One region of the Burkholderia sp. 22PA0099 genome, then DNA from elsewhere that is predicted to be linked to it. Evidence: predicted binding sites of a transcription regulator. Region 1 holds the regulator's gene; each other region holds the start of a gene.
The links. The regulator FliA, encoded in region 1, starts transcription of late flagellar genes. The targets are predictions, from matches to a motif close to CTAAAGTTTNNNNNNNNNNNGCCGNTA.
Positions count from the first base shown of each region.

Region 2: a site for FliA is predicted at 1,980-2,006, ahead of flgM (flagellar biosynthesis anti-sigma factor FlgM). Genes of this name have one in related genera too.
Region 3: a site for FliA is predicted at 1,986-2,012, ahead of fliS (flagellar export chaperone FliS). Genes of this name have one in related genera too.
Region 4: a site for FliA is predicted at 2,495-2,521, ahead of flgK (flagellar hook-associated protein FlgK). Genes of this name have one in related genera too.

Region 1 is NZ_CP163165.1:58,562-62,792, forward strand. Features, by position in the region: gene ahcY (adenosylhomocysteinase) at 1-1,095, opposite strand, end outside; S-adenosyl-L-homocysteine riboswitch at 1,197-1,264, opposite strand; gene AB4851_RS15530 (RNA polymerase sigma factor FliA) at 1,429-2,190, opposite strand; gene AB4851_RS15535 (MinD/ParA family protein) at 2,217-3,029, opposite strand; gene flhF (flagellar biosynthesis protein FlhF) at 3,022-4,231, opposite strand, start outside.
Region 2 is NZ_CP163165.1:431,453-435,683, forward strand. Features, by position in the region: gene AB4851_RS17150 (multifunctional CCA addition/repair protein) at 1-982, shown strand, start outside; gene AB4851_RS17155 (flagella synthesis protein FlgN) at 1,107-1,547, opposite strand; gene flgM (flagellar biosynthesis anti-sigma factor FlgM) at 1,617-1,949, opposite strand; gene flgA (flagellar basal body P-ring formation chaperone FlgA) at 2,079-3,548, opposite strand; gene flgB (flagellar basal body rod protein FlgB) at 3,764-4,231, shown strand, end outside.
Region 3 is NZ_CP163165.1:394,670-398,900, forward strand. Features, by position in the region: gene fliF (flagellar basal-body MS-ring/collar protein FliF) at 1-1,319, opposite strand, end outside; gene fliE (flagellar hook-basal body complex protein FliE) at 1,609-1,950, shown strand; gene fliS (flagellar export chaperone FliS) at 2,096-2,533, shown strand; gene AB4851_RS16990 (flagellar protein FliT) at 2,530-2,862, shown strand; gene AB4851_RS16995 (flagellar hook-length control protein FliK) at 2,921-4,231, shown strand, end outside.
Region 4 is NZ_CP163165.1:442,179-446,409, reverse strand. Features, by position in the region: gene flgL (flagellar hook-associated protein FlgL) at 1-445, opposite strand, end outside; gene flgK (flagellar hook-associated protein FlgK) at 460-2,451, opposite strand; gene AB4851_RS17215 (flagellar brake protein) at 2,573-3,325, opposite strand; gene flgJ (flagellar assembly peptidoglycan hydrolase FlgJ) at 3,625-4,231, opposite strand, start outside.

The DNA.
Region 1 (4,231 bases):
GACCTGCGGCTTGATGTTGTCCCACTGGTACTGGCGGGTCGACGCGATGTCGATTTCGGAATCGAAGTGGCCGATGTTGCAGACGATCGCGTTGTGACGCATCGCCTTCATGTGGTCATGGCCGATCACGTGGAAGTTGCCGGTGGCCGTCACGAAGATGTCGGCCTTGTCGGCGGCGTATTCCATCGTCACGACGCGGTAGCCTTCCATCGCCGCCTGCAGCGCGCAGATCGGATCGATTTCCGTGACCCACACGGTCGCACCGAGGCCACGCAGCGATTGCGCGCAGCCCTTGCCCACGTCGCCGTAGCCGGCCACCACCGCGATCTTGCCCGCGATCATCACGTCGGTCGCGCGCTTGATGCCGTCCACCAGCGATTCGCGGCAGCCGTACAGGTTGTCGAACTTCGACTTGGTGACCGAATCGTTGACGTTGAACGCCGGGAACGGCAGGCGGCCGTCCTTTTCCATCTGGTACAGACGGTGCACGCCGGTGGTGGTTTCTTCCGTCACGCCCTTGATGTGCGCGAGGCGCGTCGAGTACCACACCGGATCGGCGTCGAGGTGCGCGGCGATCGACTTGTACAGCGCGACTTCTTCCTCGTTGGTCGGCTTGGCGATCACCGAGCGATCCTTCTCGGCCTTCGCGCCGAGGATCAGCAGCAACGTGGCGTCGCCGCCGTCGTCGAGGATCATGTTGGCGAATTCGCCGTTCGGCCATTCGAAGATGCGGTGCGAGAACTCCCAGTATTCGTCGAGCGATTCGCCCTTGAACGCGAACACCGGCACGCCGGCTTCGACGATGGCCGCGGCCGCGTGATCCTGCGTCGAGAAGATGTTGCACGAGGCCCAGCGCACGTCGGCGCCGAGCGCCTTCAGCGTCTCGATCAGCACGCCCGTCTGGATCGTCATGTGCAGCGAACCGGCGATGCGCGCGCCCTTCAGCGGCTGCGATGCCTTGTTTTCCTCGCGGATCTGCATCAGGCCGGGCATTTCGGTCTCGGCGATGTTCAGTTCCTTGCGGCCCCAGGCGGCCAGCGCCAGGTCGGCGACGAGGTAATCGTTGGAAGCTTTCGAATCGATAACGGCGTTCATCACGCCCTCCTTTCTTGATGGATCAAAGATTGGTGACGTGAGCGCCGTTCAAGGAGCGACTCGCTGGCCGGAGGGTTCGTGGGGACGGACCCGCCGGGCGGTGCGGGCCGCGCGGTGAAGATTTCCGAGCCTGGCGGGCAGGACGCCCGTCGCAACGCTCCTCGGAAACGAGCACGGATTGTAGCAAACAGTCGTGAACAATTCCCACACGCACGGCGCGGGATTCGACGGCCGAAATCCCGCGATCGATCGCGACGATGGCGGCAGGCGGGCACTCGCCTGCGGGCCTCGTGCGGCGCGCCGTGGCGCACTGCGGCACCCGATACGCGGCGCTCAGTGTTCGGCGCCGACCCAGGCCTGTTCGCGCAGGCGGGCGCGCAGACGCGCCACGGCCTGGCTGTGCAACTGGCACACGCGCGATTCGCTGACCTCCAGCACCGCGCCGATTTCGCGCAGATTCAGCCCGCGCTCGTAATACAGCGACATCAGCAATTTCTCGCGCTCGGGCAGGCGATCGATCGCCTCCACCAGCGCGGCGCGCAGGTGATCGTCGAGCAGCGCCGACAGCGGGTCCGAATGGTCCACGCGATAGCGGTCGAGGAACGGCTCGTCGTCGGCGGAGCGGTCGAAATCCTCGTAATAGATCAACTGGCTGCCGTGCAGATCCTGCAGCATCGACTGGTACTCGTCGAGCGGCATCTCCAGGTGCGTGGCGATCTCGGTTTCGTTGGCCGGGCGGCCGAGCTTCTGCTCGACGCGGTGCACGGCCTGCTCCACCTCGCGCGAGGTCTTGCGCAGGCTGCGCGGCAACCAGTCGTTGCTGCGCAGCTCGTCGAGCATCGCACCGCGAATGCGCTGCGTCGCGTAGGTTTCGAACTGCGCGCCCTGATCTTCCTTGTAGCGGCCGGCCGCGTCGAGCAGGCCGATCATGCCGGCCTGGATCAGGTCGTCGAGATCGACGCTGGCCGGCATCTTCGCGACCAGTTGCAGGCCCAGACGACGCACCAGCGGCGCATATTTCGCGAGCACCTCGGCTTGCCCCATCCCGGCCTCGGCCATCGCCGACGTGGACAGTTTTCCTTGAGCGTTGTACATCGGCTCTCTCCTGGTAGCCCTTTGGGTCAGGCGGCTTGCGCCGCACCCCGTTCGACGGCCGGCGTAGCGGCGAACGGCCGGCCGGCGACCGGCGCCGAACGCATCGGCCAGTACAGCAGGTCCGACGCGATCTGCCGGTAGTCGCGCGCGGCGGCGGCCGACGGAAACGCGTCCACCACCGTGTGCACCAGTTCGCGGGCGCGCGCGACGAGCGGATCGGCGCTGACGTAGCCGCCTTCTTCCAGCGCGACCGTCAGGTAGCGCCCCGCCACGCCGGCCAGATTCTCGTAGGCGGCGCGCGCATCGGCTTCGCTCTGCACGTGGTTGATCAGCACGCGGAACTGCGCGAGCGCGTGCGCGTAGTGCAGGCGCTTCATGCAGGCATAGGCTTCGGTGATCGCCGCGCCGGCCACCCGCGTGACGATCAGCACGTCGTGCGCGGCGCGCGCGAGCGCCGACAGCGCACCGTTCGCGTCGCGCTGGGCGTCCACCAGCACGATGTCCGCCGCGCCGTCGAGATAGGCGGCCAGGCGCTCGTCGTCGTAGCCGTCGCGCGCCAGATCGGCCGCCACGCACAGCGAGAAGCCGGCCTCGTGACGCACCGTGGTGCCGGTGCGCAACCAGGCGCCGGCCAGCGTCGCGGTGGCGGATTCCACGTCCGAGCGCTCGTCGACCACCAGCACGTCCTTGCCGAGCGCGGCCAGCGCGGCGGCCAGATTGACGACCGCCGAGGTGCAGCCGACGCCCGACGGGCCGCCGGTGACCGCAACGATCCGGGTGGCGCGGCCGGCCAGCAAGCGCCGCAATCCTTCGGCCTGATCGGTAGTGCGCTTATCCAAAGTAGACCTCGTGTTGTCCGGCGCCCGGGCGGCCGGCCAGAGCCGACAGCATGCCGGGCAGTTCGTCTTCGTGCGGCACGAACGGCGAGCCGTCGCGCGGCACGCAGAACGCGCTCTTGAGCAGGAACTTGCGGGTGGCGACGTACAGGTTCTCCGGCACCTTCTGGCCGGTCGACACGTAGTGCACCGGCAGTTGGTAGCGGATCACCGTGTCGAGCACGCTGCCGAGGTTGGTGGCCTCGTCGAGCTTGGTCAGGATGCAGCCGGCGAGATCGGTCTGACCCGCGCCGCGATAGGCCTGCACCACTTCGTTGAGCGTATCGCCGTGGCTGGTCGCCGACATCAGCAGCAGCCGCTGCACGCGCGAATCGGCGCCTTGCAGCATCGCGATCTGGTCGGACACGGTGCGGTCGCGCTGGCTCATGCCGATCGTGTCGATCAGCACGATGTGCTTGTTGCGCAGCTCCGAGAGCGCCAGTTGCAGATCGCCGCCGTCCTTCACCGCATGCACCGGCACGCCGAGAATCCGGCCGAAGATGCGCAGTTGTTCGTGGCCGCCGATCCGGTAGCTGTCGGTGGTCAGCAGCGCGACCTTGCTGGCGCCGAAGCGCATCACGCAGCGCGCGGCCAGCTTGGCGGTGGTGGTGGTCTTGCCCACGCCGGTCGGCCCCATCAGCGCGAACACGCCGCCGCGCTCCATCAGCGCATCCTCGCTGTCGAGCACCGGCAGGTTGCCGGCCAGCACCGTTTCGGCCCATTCGCAGGCGCCTTCGAAGCTGCCCGCCGACACGTCGGCCGGCAGGTTGTCGACCAGGGTGCGCACCAGTTGCGCCGAGAAGCCGGCCGAGAACAGGCGCTTGGTCAGCGCGCCATGCAGCGGGCTGCGGCGTTGGCGGTCGCCCCACACGAGGCCGGCGAACTGCTCTTCCATCATGCCGCGCATCGCCGACAGCTCGTTCATCACCGTCTCGTTGACGATCCGCTCGATGCGCGAATTGACTTCGTCGGCGATCGAGGCGGCCGGCGTCTGGGTGCCGCGCACCACGCGTTCGGCGAGCTTGGCGACGGCCGGCGAGATCGCCGGGGCAACCGCAGCGGCCGGGGCGGCCGGGCGTTGCGGCGGCTCCACGCGGGCGGCGACGTTGCGCACGATGTCGCGCGCCCATTCGGGCGTCGCGCTGTCGTCGAGCGCCGCATTCAAT
Region 2 (4,231 bases), 370 kb from region 1:
CCGGCGCGACCTGACGGTCAACGCGATGGCGCGCGAGGTCAGCCCGGACGGCACGCTGACCGGCGAGGTCGTCGATCCGTTCGACGGCCGCGCCGATCTGGCCGCGAAGCTGTTCCGCCATGTCGGGCCGGCGTTCGTCGAGGACCCGGTGCGAATCCTGCGCGTTGCGCGCTTCGCGGCCCGCTTCGCCGATTTCACCGTCGCGCCCGATACCGTCGCCTTGATGCGCGCGATGGTGGCGGCCGGCGAGGTCGATGCGCTGGTGCCCGAGCGGGTGTGGCAGGAAGTGGCGCGCGGGCTGATGGAGGCGAAGCCGTCGCGGATGTTCGCGGTGCTGCGCGAATGCGGCGCGCTCGAACGCATTCTGCCCGAGGTGGACGCGCTGTTCGGCGTGCCGCAGCGCGCCGACTATCACCCCGAGGTCGATACCGGCGTGCACGTGATGATGGTGGTCGATTACGCGGCCAAGCACGGCTATTCGCTGCCGGTGCGCTTCGCCGCGCTGACGCACGATCTCGGCAAGGCCACCACGCCGGAGCATGTGCTGCCGCGCCATATCGGACACGAAGGGCGCAGCGTCGATCTGCTCAGGCCGCTGTGCGACCGGCTGCGCGTGCCGAACGAGTGTCGCGATCTGGCGCTGCTGGTGGCGCGCGAGCACGGCAATCTGCATCAGGTGATGGGGATGGGCGCAGCGGCGCTGGTGCGCCTGCTCGAACGCGCCGACGCGCTGCGCAAGCCGGCGCGCTTCGCCGAGATGCTGCAGGCCTGCGAATCGGATGCGCGCGGCCGGCTCGGGCTGGAGGCGCAGCCGTATCCGCAGGCCGAACGGCTGCGGCGCGCGCTGGTGGCGGCGCGGGCCGTGGATGCCGGACAGGTGGCGGCCGGCATGAAGGGCAACCCGGAAGGGATCAAGGACGCGGTGCACCGTGCGCGGGTGGCGGCGGTGGCGGGGGAACTGGGAGTGGGCGAAGAGGCGTGACGCCGAGGCCAGGCCGGGCAGCGCCCGGCTGCTGCCCAACCTGCGGCCCAACCTGCGGCCCAAAACAAAACCGGCGCGGGCAGCCCAGGCTGCCCGCGCCGGCGGTCATTTCAGCGAATCGGATTCAGCGAACCGGCGCCGAGACGCGGCCGTCCGGGCCGTACAGGCCCGCGCGCGGCGGTTGCGCGCGCAGCACCTGCAGGGTGCGCTCGTTGTAGTCCATGCGGATGCGGATCAGCATGCCGTTGTTCAGATTGGCGTGACGCACGCGCTCGGTGGCGTCGCGCAGCAGGCGCCAGCGGCTCGCGACGCTCGGGTCGCGCTCCGAGGCGGCGTCGATGCCGGCGCGGCCGGCCGGATAGCCGAGAGCCACGAGCTGGGTGTCGCGCAGCTTTTCCAGCGTGGCGAGGCGTTCGACCAACTCGGTCTTGCGCTCGATGATGCCGGGCAGCGCTTCGGCCGGCGACGCCGCCGTCAACGCCTGTTGCTCGTAGGCGAGCAGCGACGCGAAAGCCTCGACCGTCGCGTGTTCGTCGTTGATCGTCGCCAACAGTGCTTCTTTCATTGCGTCTCGCTCAAAACGCCGACGTGCGGACCATCCGCGCGCCGATTGCCGTCGCCCACCGCCGGCCGGTCAGCCGAGCTGGGGCGGCGTGCGCAACAGTTCGCTCGCCGTCTGCAGGATGCCGTCGGCGATCTTGCCGGTGTCGATCGACAGCGAACCGTTGCTGATCGCGTCGCGGATCGACTGGACTTTCGCGGTGTCGATGTCGGACGAGCCGGACGCCGCGAGGGATTGCAGGTTGGTCGACAGGGACGACAGGTTCACGTTGGCGTCGCTGCTGGCGGAGGCCGTGTCGGTCGCGGCGGACGCGGCCGGAGCGGCGGCGCTGGCCTGCGTGCGCGACGAAGCGGCGTCGGTGGACGCCGGGCGGACATTGGAGGCGGAGGAGGAATCGATTTTCACGATGGGCTTTCCTGAACGATTTGAGCGAGATAACGGCATCGCAGGGCCGAACTTTAGCGCTCGATCCTCAGTAAAGGCTTTCAGAAACAAAACTTTGCAATCTTTCCGGCTGCCTCGGCCGAGCCGCCATCATAAAGGAATCTCGACCGTCCCCGAGTCCTTCACCACCCCCATCACGATCTGCCCCTCGGCCATCCGCACCCGCACCTGCTGACCTGGCCCCGCATTGTTCAGCACACTGCCTTCCGACGAAATCGAAAACCCATGACCCGCCACCACCACGCGCACGGTCTGGCCGATGCTGACCGCCGAGGCGCTGCGCAGCATGTCCTGGCGCAGCGGCAGCCCGAGTGCCACGCGCATCAGGGCGGTGCCGCCGACTGCCTGTGACGGATCGGTGACGATCGCCAGCGGCAGCATGGTCAGGTCGCCGTCGCGCGGCGTCAGGTCGGCCGCCGTCAGCACGTCGCCGGGCGCCAGCGCGCGGGCGGCCACGTAATAGGTGCCCTGCACCGTGATCTTCGATTGCAGGAACAGCGTCCACGGTTTCGCACCGGCGCAGCGCACGCCGACCGTGGTGCGGCCCCACAGACGCGCGCCGGGCGGCAGAAACGGTTCGAGCGTCGTGCAGGCCGCCAGCCCGCGCGGGAACGCCGGCGAGACGGTGACGGTCGCCTTGCCGGGCAGGCCGGCGGTCTGCTGGCGCAGGAACGCGAGCGCGGCCTGGCGGATCGCCTCCGGGTCCTGCTGGCCGTCGGCGACCGGCGCGGCCGGTGCTGCGGCTTGCGGCGCGGCCCCGGTTTCGGCGGGTGAGACCGGTACGGCGGACGGGTGTGCCGACACGCGCAGGATGCCCGGCCGGGCATAACGCATCGCGTTCGTGGCGGGCGGCGCGTCCTGCGCGACCACCGGGGCGACCTGCTGCGCGCGGGCGGCGGCCGACGGGGCCGGCGCGGCGGGCGCGCGATAGACGGCGGGCTGGTAACCGGATTTGACCGAGGCAGGGGCCGGCGCAGCGGGGGCCGCCGGGGCGGTTTGCAGCGCGGAGGCCGCCGCCGCGCGACGGGCGGCAGCGATGCCGGCGGCATAACCGGCCGCGTAACCGGCCTGAGCGTTCGGCGCGGCCGATTGAGTGGCCGATTGAGCGGCGGCCGGGCTCGCCTGCGGCATGGCGGCGCGGTTGTCGGGATACAACGGCGGCTCGGCCATCGGCGCCGTGGCGGCTGCGCGCATCGCGGCGTTGCCGCCCGTCACCACGCCGGTCGCGGCGTTCGGATCGCCGCTCAATACGATGTCGTGCGACGGCGCGCCGCCCGAGGCGGCGCTGCCGCCGCCGTAAGCGTTGCGCAAGTCGGCCGAACTGTAGGCGTTCAGGCTCGACGGGCCGCGCGGCGCCGGGTTGGCGATGCCGTGCGCGGTGGCGTTCGACAGCGCCGCTTCGGCCGATTCGCCGCGGCCCGGGATCACGATCATCCCGTCGCCGCCGGCCGTCTGGGCCAGCGCGGCGGCCGGCAGCAACACGGCCAGGCCGAGCGCGGCCGCCATGCGGCGTGCGGCGCGTACGCCGAATCCGCGCACACGGCCAGATGCTGTCGCCATCGCCGCCTCCTGAAAACCGTTGGTACGGATCGCATTCTAGGGAGACGGTCCATCCGACAAACGATGAATAGAGGGGGGCTTTGCCGGTTATTCGTCCGATTGCCGCTTGCGTCTCGCGCCTACGATGCATGTCATCGAAAAGCGTCTCTGTGCCTGCCGCGTCCTGCGCGTCGTGGCGACGGGACGCCGCCCCGCTTCCGATGGAGGAATGCCCGATGCTGGACAAACTCGATTCCGAATTCGCGTTCAACCGCCAGGCGCTCGACGTGCGCGCGTACCGGCAGGAACTGCTGTCGTCGAACATTGCCAATGCCGACACGCCGGGCTATCAGGCCCGCGACGTCAATTTCGGCGCGGCGCTGGGCCGCGCGCTGTCGCACCAGAGCGGCCAGACCGGCGCGGACAACGCGTCGCGGCTGCCGATGACGCAACCGGCCGGCGTGACGAGCGGCATGACGCTGGTGTCCACCGAGGCCGGCCACATGAGCGGCAAGACCACCCTGAGCGCCACCGGCGGCCCGAGCGACGACTACGGCCGCGTGTCGTACCGCATCCCGCGCCAGCCGTCGCTGGACGGCAACACGGTGGATCTCGACGCGGAACGCGTGCAGTTCGCCGACAACACCATTCATTACCAGGCCGGGATGACGGCGGTCACCGGCCAGATCAAGGCGATGCTCGCC
Region 3 (4,231 bases), 340 kb from region 1:
ACCTGCGCGAGCTTGTCGGCCGTCAGCGGCTGCATGGTGACGTGACCCTTCGCGTCGGCCACCGGCAGGTTGTTGACCACCACCGCCACCGACAGGCGCTTGACGCCGCCCGTGGCCTGCTCGACGTGACGCACGGTCTTGTCGAGTTCGTAGTTGGTGGTCGAATCCTTGTGGTCGCTGACCGGCGTCGGCGGCGTGCCGGCCGCGCCGCTGGCGCCCGTGATCGGGGCCGAGGCCGGCTGCGGCGGCGTGTTCGACAGCGCGCCCGGCACCCCGCCCGCGCCGCTTTGCGACATCTCGGTCGAGCTGGAGGTCTGCTGGCTGCGGATCGCGGCCTGCTGCTGCGCGCCGTTCGGGCTGTAGCTTTCCGAGGTTTGCTCGGTGTGCGAGAAATCGATGTCGGCGCTGACCTGGGCGCGCGTGTTGCCGGCGCCGAACATCGGCGCGAGGATCGTGTCGATGCGTTTCTCGGTATTGCGCTCGACCTGCTGCACGTACTTGAGCTGGTTGGCGTCGAGGCCCGAGGCCGACGACTGCTGGGTCAGCAGGTTGCCGTCCTGGTCGACGATCGTGACGTTCTTGGCCGGCATGTCGGGCACGCCCGAGGCCACCATGCGGGTGATCGCGAGCACCTGGCCGTCGTCGAGCACGCGGCCCGGGTACAGATCGACGAACACCGAGGCGCTCGGCGCCTCGCGGTCGCGCACGAATACCGACGGCTTCGGGATCGCCAGATGCACGCGCGCGCCGCGCACGGCGTTGATCGATGCGATGGTGCGTTCGAGCTCGCCTTCGAGCGCGCGCTGGTAATTGACCTGCTCGGCGAACTGGCTGATGCCGAACTTCTGGTTGTCCATCAGCTCGAAACCGACCGAGCCGCCCTTGGGCAGGCCCATCGCGGCCAGCTTCAGGCGCGTTTCATGCACCAGATTGGACGGCACCAGGATCGCGCCGCCGCCATCGGTGAATTGATACGGAGTATTGGATTGCTGCAGTGCAGTAATGATGGCGCCGCCGTCGCGATCGGACAGGTTGCTGTACAGCACCTTGTAATCCGGGGCGCGGCTCCACAGCACCAGCGCGACGATGGCGGCGATCACGAGCGCCGTGATGATCACGAACGGCAGCTTGGGATTGGTGCGCATCCGCGACAGGCCCGAGAAGCCGGACAGGCGCTCGGCAAAGCCGCCCAGACCGAAGTCGGCAGCGCCTGCGCCAGCGCCCGGCAGCGCGCCACCGGGCATCGCCGCGTTGGGCGACGTGCCGGCGACGGCGGTGCGCGCGTCGGGGTTGATCAGCGAATTGGCCTGCGAATCCATGCTTCGGGGTTCTCCACAGCGGCTGCCGCTCGGCCGAGCGGACGGACAATGACACGATGCGATTATTCCGGCTCGCGCCCACCCCCCATCGGCCGAAAAGAACCGAGTTTTACCCGTACTTCACCGGCTTTGCCGCCGGGGGCGCTTGCTATCCTTGCTCGCAATCCGGCATCGCGCCGTTTTGCTGCCCCCTCGGGGCGGCCGTCGCGAACCACCGGGGCCGGATCGGGCGTGCCAGCCTGCCGGCCCGGCGCCGGTCCGTCACCCCGACTCTTTCTGCGGAGACTTCATGACTGCGCCCGTCAACGGAATCGCTTCGGCGCTCCAACAAATGCAGGCGATGGCCGCCCAGGCCACCGGCAGCGCCAGTGCGGCAGCCACTGGCGCCAGCAACGGCGCGGCCACGGCCAGCAGCTTCGCGAGCGCGCTGAAATCCTCGCTGGACAAGATCAGCGACGCGCAGGCCACCTCGGCCAACGAGGCCAAGGCGTTCGAACTCGGCGCCCCGAACGTGTCGCTGAACGACGTGGTGGTGGACGCGCAAAAGGCCAACATCGGCTTCCAGTTCGGGCTTCAGGTCCGTAACAAGCTGGTCAGCGCCTACAACGACATCATGCAGATGTCGGTCTGAACGCCCCTCTTTTTGCGTCCGATACGGCCCGCGCTCTAAAGCTTTCCTCGCCCTTACCGATAACGCCGTTATTACTCTGCGTTACACGTGCCGTTTCGACGGGCGTCGCGTAACCCGTCACGATCGCACCAACAGGAGGGCCGTCATGTTTTCCCCAGGACACGCTGGAGCCAACGCCTACGCGCGCGTCGGCGTCGAGACAGGGGTGATGGGCGCGTCTCCGCATCGCCTGATCGCCATGCTCTACGAGGGCGCCCGCAAGGCGATCGCCCATGCACGCCTGCACCTGAGCGCCGGCAACGTCGGCGCGCGCGGCGACGCGATCGGCAAGGCCATGCGGATCGTCGAGAACGGCCTGCAGGCCTCGTTGAACGTCGAGGCCGGCGGCGAGATCGCCGGCCGGCTCGACGCCCTTTACGCCTACATCGTGCGCCGCCTGCTCGAGGCGAACGTGAAGGCCAGCGATGCGATGCTCGTCGAGGTCGACGGGTTGCTCGCCACGCTGGAGGAAGCCTGGAGCGGCATCGCTCCGGAAGTCGCACGCATGATGGCATCCCAAGCCCAGCCGGAAATCGCACGATGAATCGCAAGGCAGCCTACCTCGCCCTCTATGAGGCTATCGCGGATGTATCCGGCCAGATGCTGACGGCCGCCCGCGGTGCCGACTGGACGGCGGTCAATGGGCTGCAGAGCGAGTATCAGGTGCTCGTCGACGGCCTCCGGGTCGCCGAGGAAGGGGTGCTGCTCGATCAGGCCGAACGCGGCCACAAGTACACGCTGATCCGCCGCATCCTGGCCGACGACGCGGCGATTCGCGATCTGGCGAGCCCCGAAGTGGCCCGGCTGTCGGCGCTGTTCGACGGCGGCCGCTCGACGCGGGTGCTCAAGGATATCTACCAGGCACGTCGCTGAACGCGACAGGCGGCCGTCACTCTCACGACGCCGGCGTGATGCCGCGCGCAAGCTCACGATGACCGGGATCGACGCCGTTACCGCTGCCATGCTTGTCAGCCGGATCGACAGCCTGCTCGAAGGCGTGTCGGCCGGCGCGCCTGCCGCTTCGGCCGCGCAGGTCGGCGTGCCGGCCGGTGCGCCCGGCACCGCGACGCCCGCGCCGCTGCCGTTGCCGGCCACGACGCCGCCCGCTCCCTCCGCCCAGACCGCACTGTCGAACGTCGCGCTGACGCTCGACGCGATCTCCCGTTTCGGTGGCGACGCCACGCCGGTCGTGATCGGCAGCGTGCCGCTGCTGACCGGGCCGCAGATCGCGGCGCTGCTGATGCCGGCGGCGGCGGATGGCGGGGCGGCTGCGCAGGCTGGAGCGGGGGCGGCCGCGGCCGGTTCGGCGGGTGCGGGGAATGGCGCCGGCTCGGCATCGAGCGCCGCGACGGCGGGCGCCGGCAATGCCGGCGCGCAAGGGGCGGGTAATGCTGCGGGTGCCGGCAACGCCGCGAATGGCGCAGATGGCGCCGCCAACGCCGCGCCCGTTGCCTCGGCGGCGGCGAACGCGGCCGTGGCGGCGCTGGCCGCCGCGTTGGCGCGTGCGGTGTCCGACAGCGGCCTGTTCTACGAATCCCATCTCGCCCAGTGGCTGGCGGGCCAGCGCCCGGTCGCCGATCTCGCCGGCGAGCCGCAGCAGCAATTGACGCGCGATCCCGGCGCGCGGACTCCGGGCGGCGGTGCTCCGCCAGGGTCCTCGGGCTCGGCATCCTCGTCTTCCACATCTTCCGCGCCGGCTCAGGCGGGTGGCACGGCCGCCGGCCAGGGCACGCACGGCGCGCCGGCCGGCCAGTTCGGTGCGAGCGGCGCGTCGGCCTACGCGTCGCTGGCGGCCGACAACGGCGCGAACCGCCTGCTCGACGCGCTCTCGAACCCGCCCGGCGCGGCCGATGCCGGCGCGACCAACGCCAACAACGCGGCGGCGATGGCCACCGTCCACCCGGCCACGTTGCCGCTGGTGCGCCAGCAGCTCGATCTGCTGGCCACCGACCAGTTCCGGTGGGCCGGCGAGGCATGGCCCGGCGCGCGGCTCGACTGGAGCATCGAGCCCGACGCCGGCGGCGCGCAGGGCGACGATGGCCAGCTTGCCTGGCGTACGCGGTTGGTGCTGTCGCTGCCGTCGCTCGGCGCGGTGGATGCCGAACTGGTGCTGACCGGCTCGCAGGTGGTCGCGCGCTTGAGCGCCTCCAACGAGGGCGCGGCACGGCTCAACGCCCACGGTGACCAGTTGCGTCAGCGCCTGCTGGTTTCGGGGCTGGAGCTGGGCGGCCTGTCGATCCGC
Region 4 (4,231 bases), 380 kb from region 1:
AATTGGTGAACGGCTGCGCCGTGCTCTGGAAGCCCGCGAAGATGTAGTTGCCGGCGCCGTCGGTGGTGTTCGCCAGGTTCAGCAGCGTGTCGCGCTGGCCTTGCAGTTGCGCCGCGAGCGCGGCGCGGTCGCTGTCCGACAGCGTGCCGTTGATCGCGTTGCTGAGTTTCGGCACGATCGCGTTCAGCGTGCTGGTCACGCTGCTCAGCGTCGAATCCTCCAGTTGCAGCGCGTTCAGCGCGGTCGACTGGTTGGTCGAGTATTGCGACAGCGTGGCCGACGAAGCCGACAGCTGCACGGCCTGCGCGGCCCCCAGCGGATTGTCGGCCGCCGTCAACAGCAGGTTCCCGCTCGCCACCTGCTGATACAGGGTGGAGATCTGGGATTCCTGGTTGTTCATCAACTCGATGTTCTGCGTATAGAACTGCGAAGTCGCGATGCGCATGATGATCGATTCCGTCAGTTGAAGATGCCGAGCAGCGTGGTGAACAGGGTCTGGGCGGTCTGGATGACCTTGGCGTTGGCCTGGTACATCTGCTGGTACTGCACCAGGTTCGCCGCTTCCTCGTTCTGGTTCACGCCCGACACGGATTGCTGTTGGGTGGTGATCTGGCTGACCACGCCGGTCTGCGCGGAGCTGGCCGCACTCAGACGCGCCGCGGTGTTGCCGACGTTGTTGACGTAGCTGCTGTAGGCAGTGGTCAGCGTGGTGGTGCCGCCGTCGAAGGCCTTCGAGGTGGCCAGCGACGACAGCAACTGCGCGTTGCGGCCGTCGTTCGAGGCGCCGCCCGGGGCGATCGTGAAGGTGTCGCCGTTGGACGGCGTGTCCGACAGCGTGACCGACACGTTGTTCATGACGCCGGCCGGCGGCGGCTGAACCGTGCTGGTGATGGTCAGCGTCGCGCCCTGGGTCGGGTCGTACGGCACTTGCGTCGTGCCGTCGGCGATCGTCACCGTGGTGGGCGGCGTGGTGCCGATGGTTACCGTGGTGCCGGCCGGGAAACCCGTCAGCGATTTCGACGCCGAGTTGTAGGTCAGCGTGGTGGTGGACGACGGCATCTGATAGCCCGCCGTGACCGTGCCCTGGGTAATCTTGCCGCTGCCGGTGTTGCTGGCGCTGGCGCTGGCCGTCACCGGGGCGGCGGCGGCGATCGCCGAGCCGTCGGTGGCCGCCACGGCGAAGCCGTTCAGCGCGCCGCGGGTCGGCTCGATGGTGAACGAATCGCCGGCGTTCATGGTGCCGGTGGCCGACAGCTTCAGGCCGCCGAGCGTGGCCGGCAGCGAAGTGGCCGTGCCCACCACATCGCCCGAGGTCTTGTTCTTGAGCGTGTAGGTGGTGCCGTCGTACGACAGCGTGTAATCGCTGTTCGGCGGCTGCTGGGCGTTGTCGAAGCTGGCCGACAGCACGCCGGTGCCGGTGTTGTTCAGGTTCGTGATGGTGGTGGGCGCGGGCACCGTGAACAGGTTGCCGCCCGGCTTGCCGTTCGCGTCGATGCCGAGCGCGTTCTGCGCGTTGGTCTGCGCGGCGAAGCTGACGGCGATCGCGCCGAGCTGCGCTTCGGCCGGGTCGAGCGTCTGGCTGCGGAACTGCAGCGCGCCGCCGATCGAGCCGCCCGTCACCGTGCTGTCGGCCAGCACCTGCGGCGTGCCGCCGGTGGTCGTCGAACTGCTCTGCACGGCCAGCGACAGCTCGCTCGGGTCCGATGCCGACGGCACCGTGGTCATCTGGTAGCTGGTGTTGCCGAGCACCAGCGGCTGACCGTTGCCGATCGTCACCGTGTAGCTGCCGTCGCTTTGCGTGGTGACCGTCGCGCCCACCAGTTGCGACAGGCTGGCGACCGCCTGGTCGCGCGTGTCGAGCAACTGGTTCGGGGGCTGGCCCGACGAACCCGCCACCGCGATCTGCTGGTTCAGCAGGGCGATTTGCGAGGTCAGTGCGTTGACCTGGGTGGCCGAGTTCTGCAGTTGCGAGTTGACCTGGGTGCGCAGCGCGTCGAATTGCGCGCCGGCGGAGGACAACTGGGCCGCGAGCGTCTGCCCGGCGCTGAACGCGGTGGCACGGGTCGCCGCGCTCGCGGCGCCGTTGGCGACGTTCTGCAGACCGGTGAAATAGCTGGAGATGGCCGCGCCCACGCCGCCCGTCGGGCTGCCGACGTAGTTGTTCAGCGTGGCGACCAGCGACGAATACGAACTCAGCGCGCTGCCGGTGGTGTTCGCCGCGTTCAGTTGAGCCGACAGATACTGGCTGTACTGGCGCTGCACCGTGACGGTCGACACGCCGCTCGGCAGATAGCCGCTCGACGTGTACTGGCCATCGGTTTCGGCATACACGGGGCGCTCGACCGAATAGCCGGCGGTCGCCTGGTTGCTGATGTTCTGGCCGGTGACGTTGATACCCCATTGGGCAGCGTTGAGGCCGCTGAGTCCAATGTTCAGGAGATTGTTGGACATGAATGCCGGCCGCGCACGGCCTCCGGGAAAGGGACACCCGGTATAACGGCCGCAGCCGGCGGAAATTGAGGCCGCGCGCGCGAATTTCGGCGGCGGCCCTCGGGCCGGAAAGCGGCGTGCGTCAGCCCCGGGCGAGCTGGCGGCGCTTGACTTCGAGTTGCGTGATCAGACGTTGCAGCGTGTTCTCGGCAGCGCCCGGCAGCGACGCGAAACGGAAGCCCGCCTGATAGCGGCGCACCCCGTTCGGCACGTCGATGCTGCGCATCGACACCAGTTGCAGATCGAGCGACAGCTTGCCGTGCGTGGCCAGGCTCAGTTCGACGTCCGGCAGCGTCACGCCCGGATCGAGCGCGGCCGCGCGTTCGTCGGTGGTGCGCAGGCCGATGCCGCCGAGCGAGATGTTGTCGATCTCGAACGTGAACGAATCGCCGTCGGGCAGCGTGCCGCGCGCGATGTACGGGTCGAGCATCGGCGCATCGACGCGGAAATACTCGCGGCGCTGCACGAAATACAGCACTTCCGGGAACGCCGCGAGAAACGCCGGGCGGCCCTCGTAATCGACCTGGGTGGGCGTGCCGATCGAGAACTCCACGCGCACGCCGTCGGGCAGCGCCTCGAACGCGCCGCGCTTGGCGGCCAGCAACTGGGCGTTCTGCGCTTCGAGTGCGCCCCAGTCGAACGTGAACGCGCCGCCGCGCACATCGACGGCGAGAATGCGCGTGACGAGCTGCCCGCCCGCATAGCGGACCGTGAGGAAATCCCCGCGATTCAGGAGGTTGCGCAACTGCACGCCAATTTCGAGCGGGTTGCGACGTCCGTAATCGGGAAGGGAATCGTCGTCCTCCGACGTGGCGGTCTGTGCTTCGGTGTTCATGGTGTTGGCTTGCCGGATGTCATCTTCTGCCTGGCGCCGGCTTGCCCGGTCGCACGGAGTGCCGGCGGCATGCACGGCCGCGGCTTGCTCGACGCGGACCTCGAACGGCCCGCAGCGTCAGCGCAGAGTGTAGATCGAAATCGTTCGTAATTCTTTGGCTAAAAGTAAATTCAACAGGAGATATACCTGAAAACGCGTAGAAAATGTTGCCGAATTACCAATAAATTAAGGGTTAACCCTCGGTCATTTGTGCGTTCACGTTGCGTACCGCGACATAAAGCGCCAGCACGTTGCGCGCTTTACACGATTTGACGCAATATCGAGATCAATTTTTTGGCGTAGTGCGGGTCGGTCGCATAACCGGCGCGCTGCATGCCGTTCGCAAAGCCTTCCGGCGTGCTCGCCGTGTTCAGCACCCCGGCGTAACGCGGGTTGCTCTTCAGCATCGTGGCGTAGTCGGTCATCGCGTGCTGGTACGAATCGTAGGCACGGAACTGCGCCACCACGCGATGCGGCTGGCCGTTCACGTATTCGGTCGTGACGGCCGACACGGTGCGCCCGGTCCAGTTCTTGGTCGCCTTGATGCCGAACACGTTGTAGCTCGACTGGCCGTCGCGGCCGCGAATCTCGCGCTTGCCCCAGCCCGATTCGAGCGCGGCCTGGCCGACGATGAAGCGCGCCGGAATGCCGGTGGCGGCGCTGGCCGCCTGCGCCGCATCGGCCACCTTGCCGACGAAATGGTCCTGATCCGGCGACGCGCCATTGCCCTTGACGGGCGGCGTCAGCGCGCTCTCGGCCGAATAGCCGTTGCCGCCGAAATGGTTGTTGGCGCGCGCGCTGGCCAGCGCCTGCGCCAGCGCATTGCTGCCCGCGAGGCCGCCCTCGTCGTCGCCCATCGCGTTCATC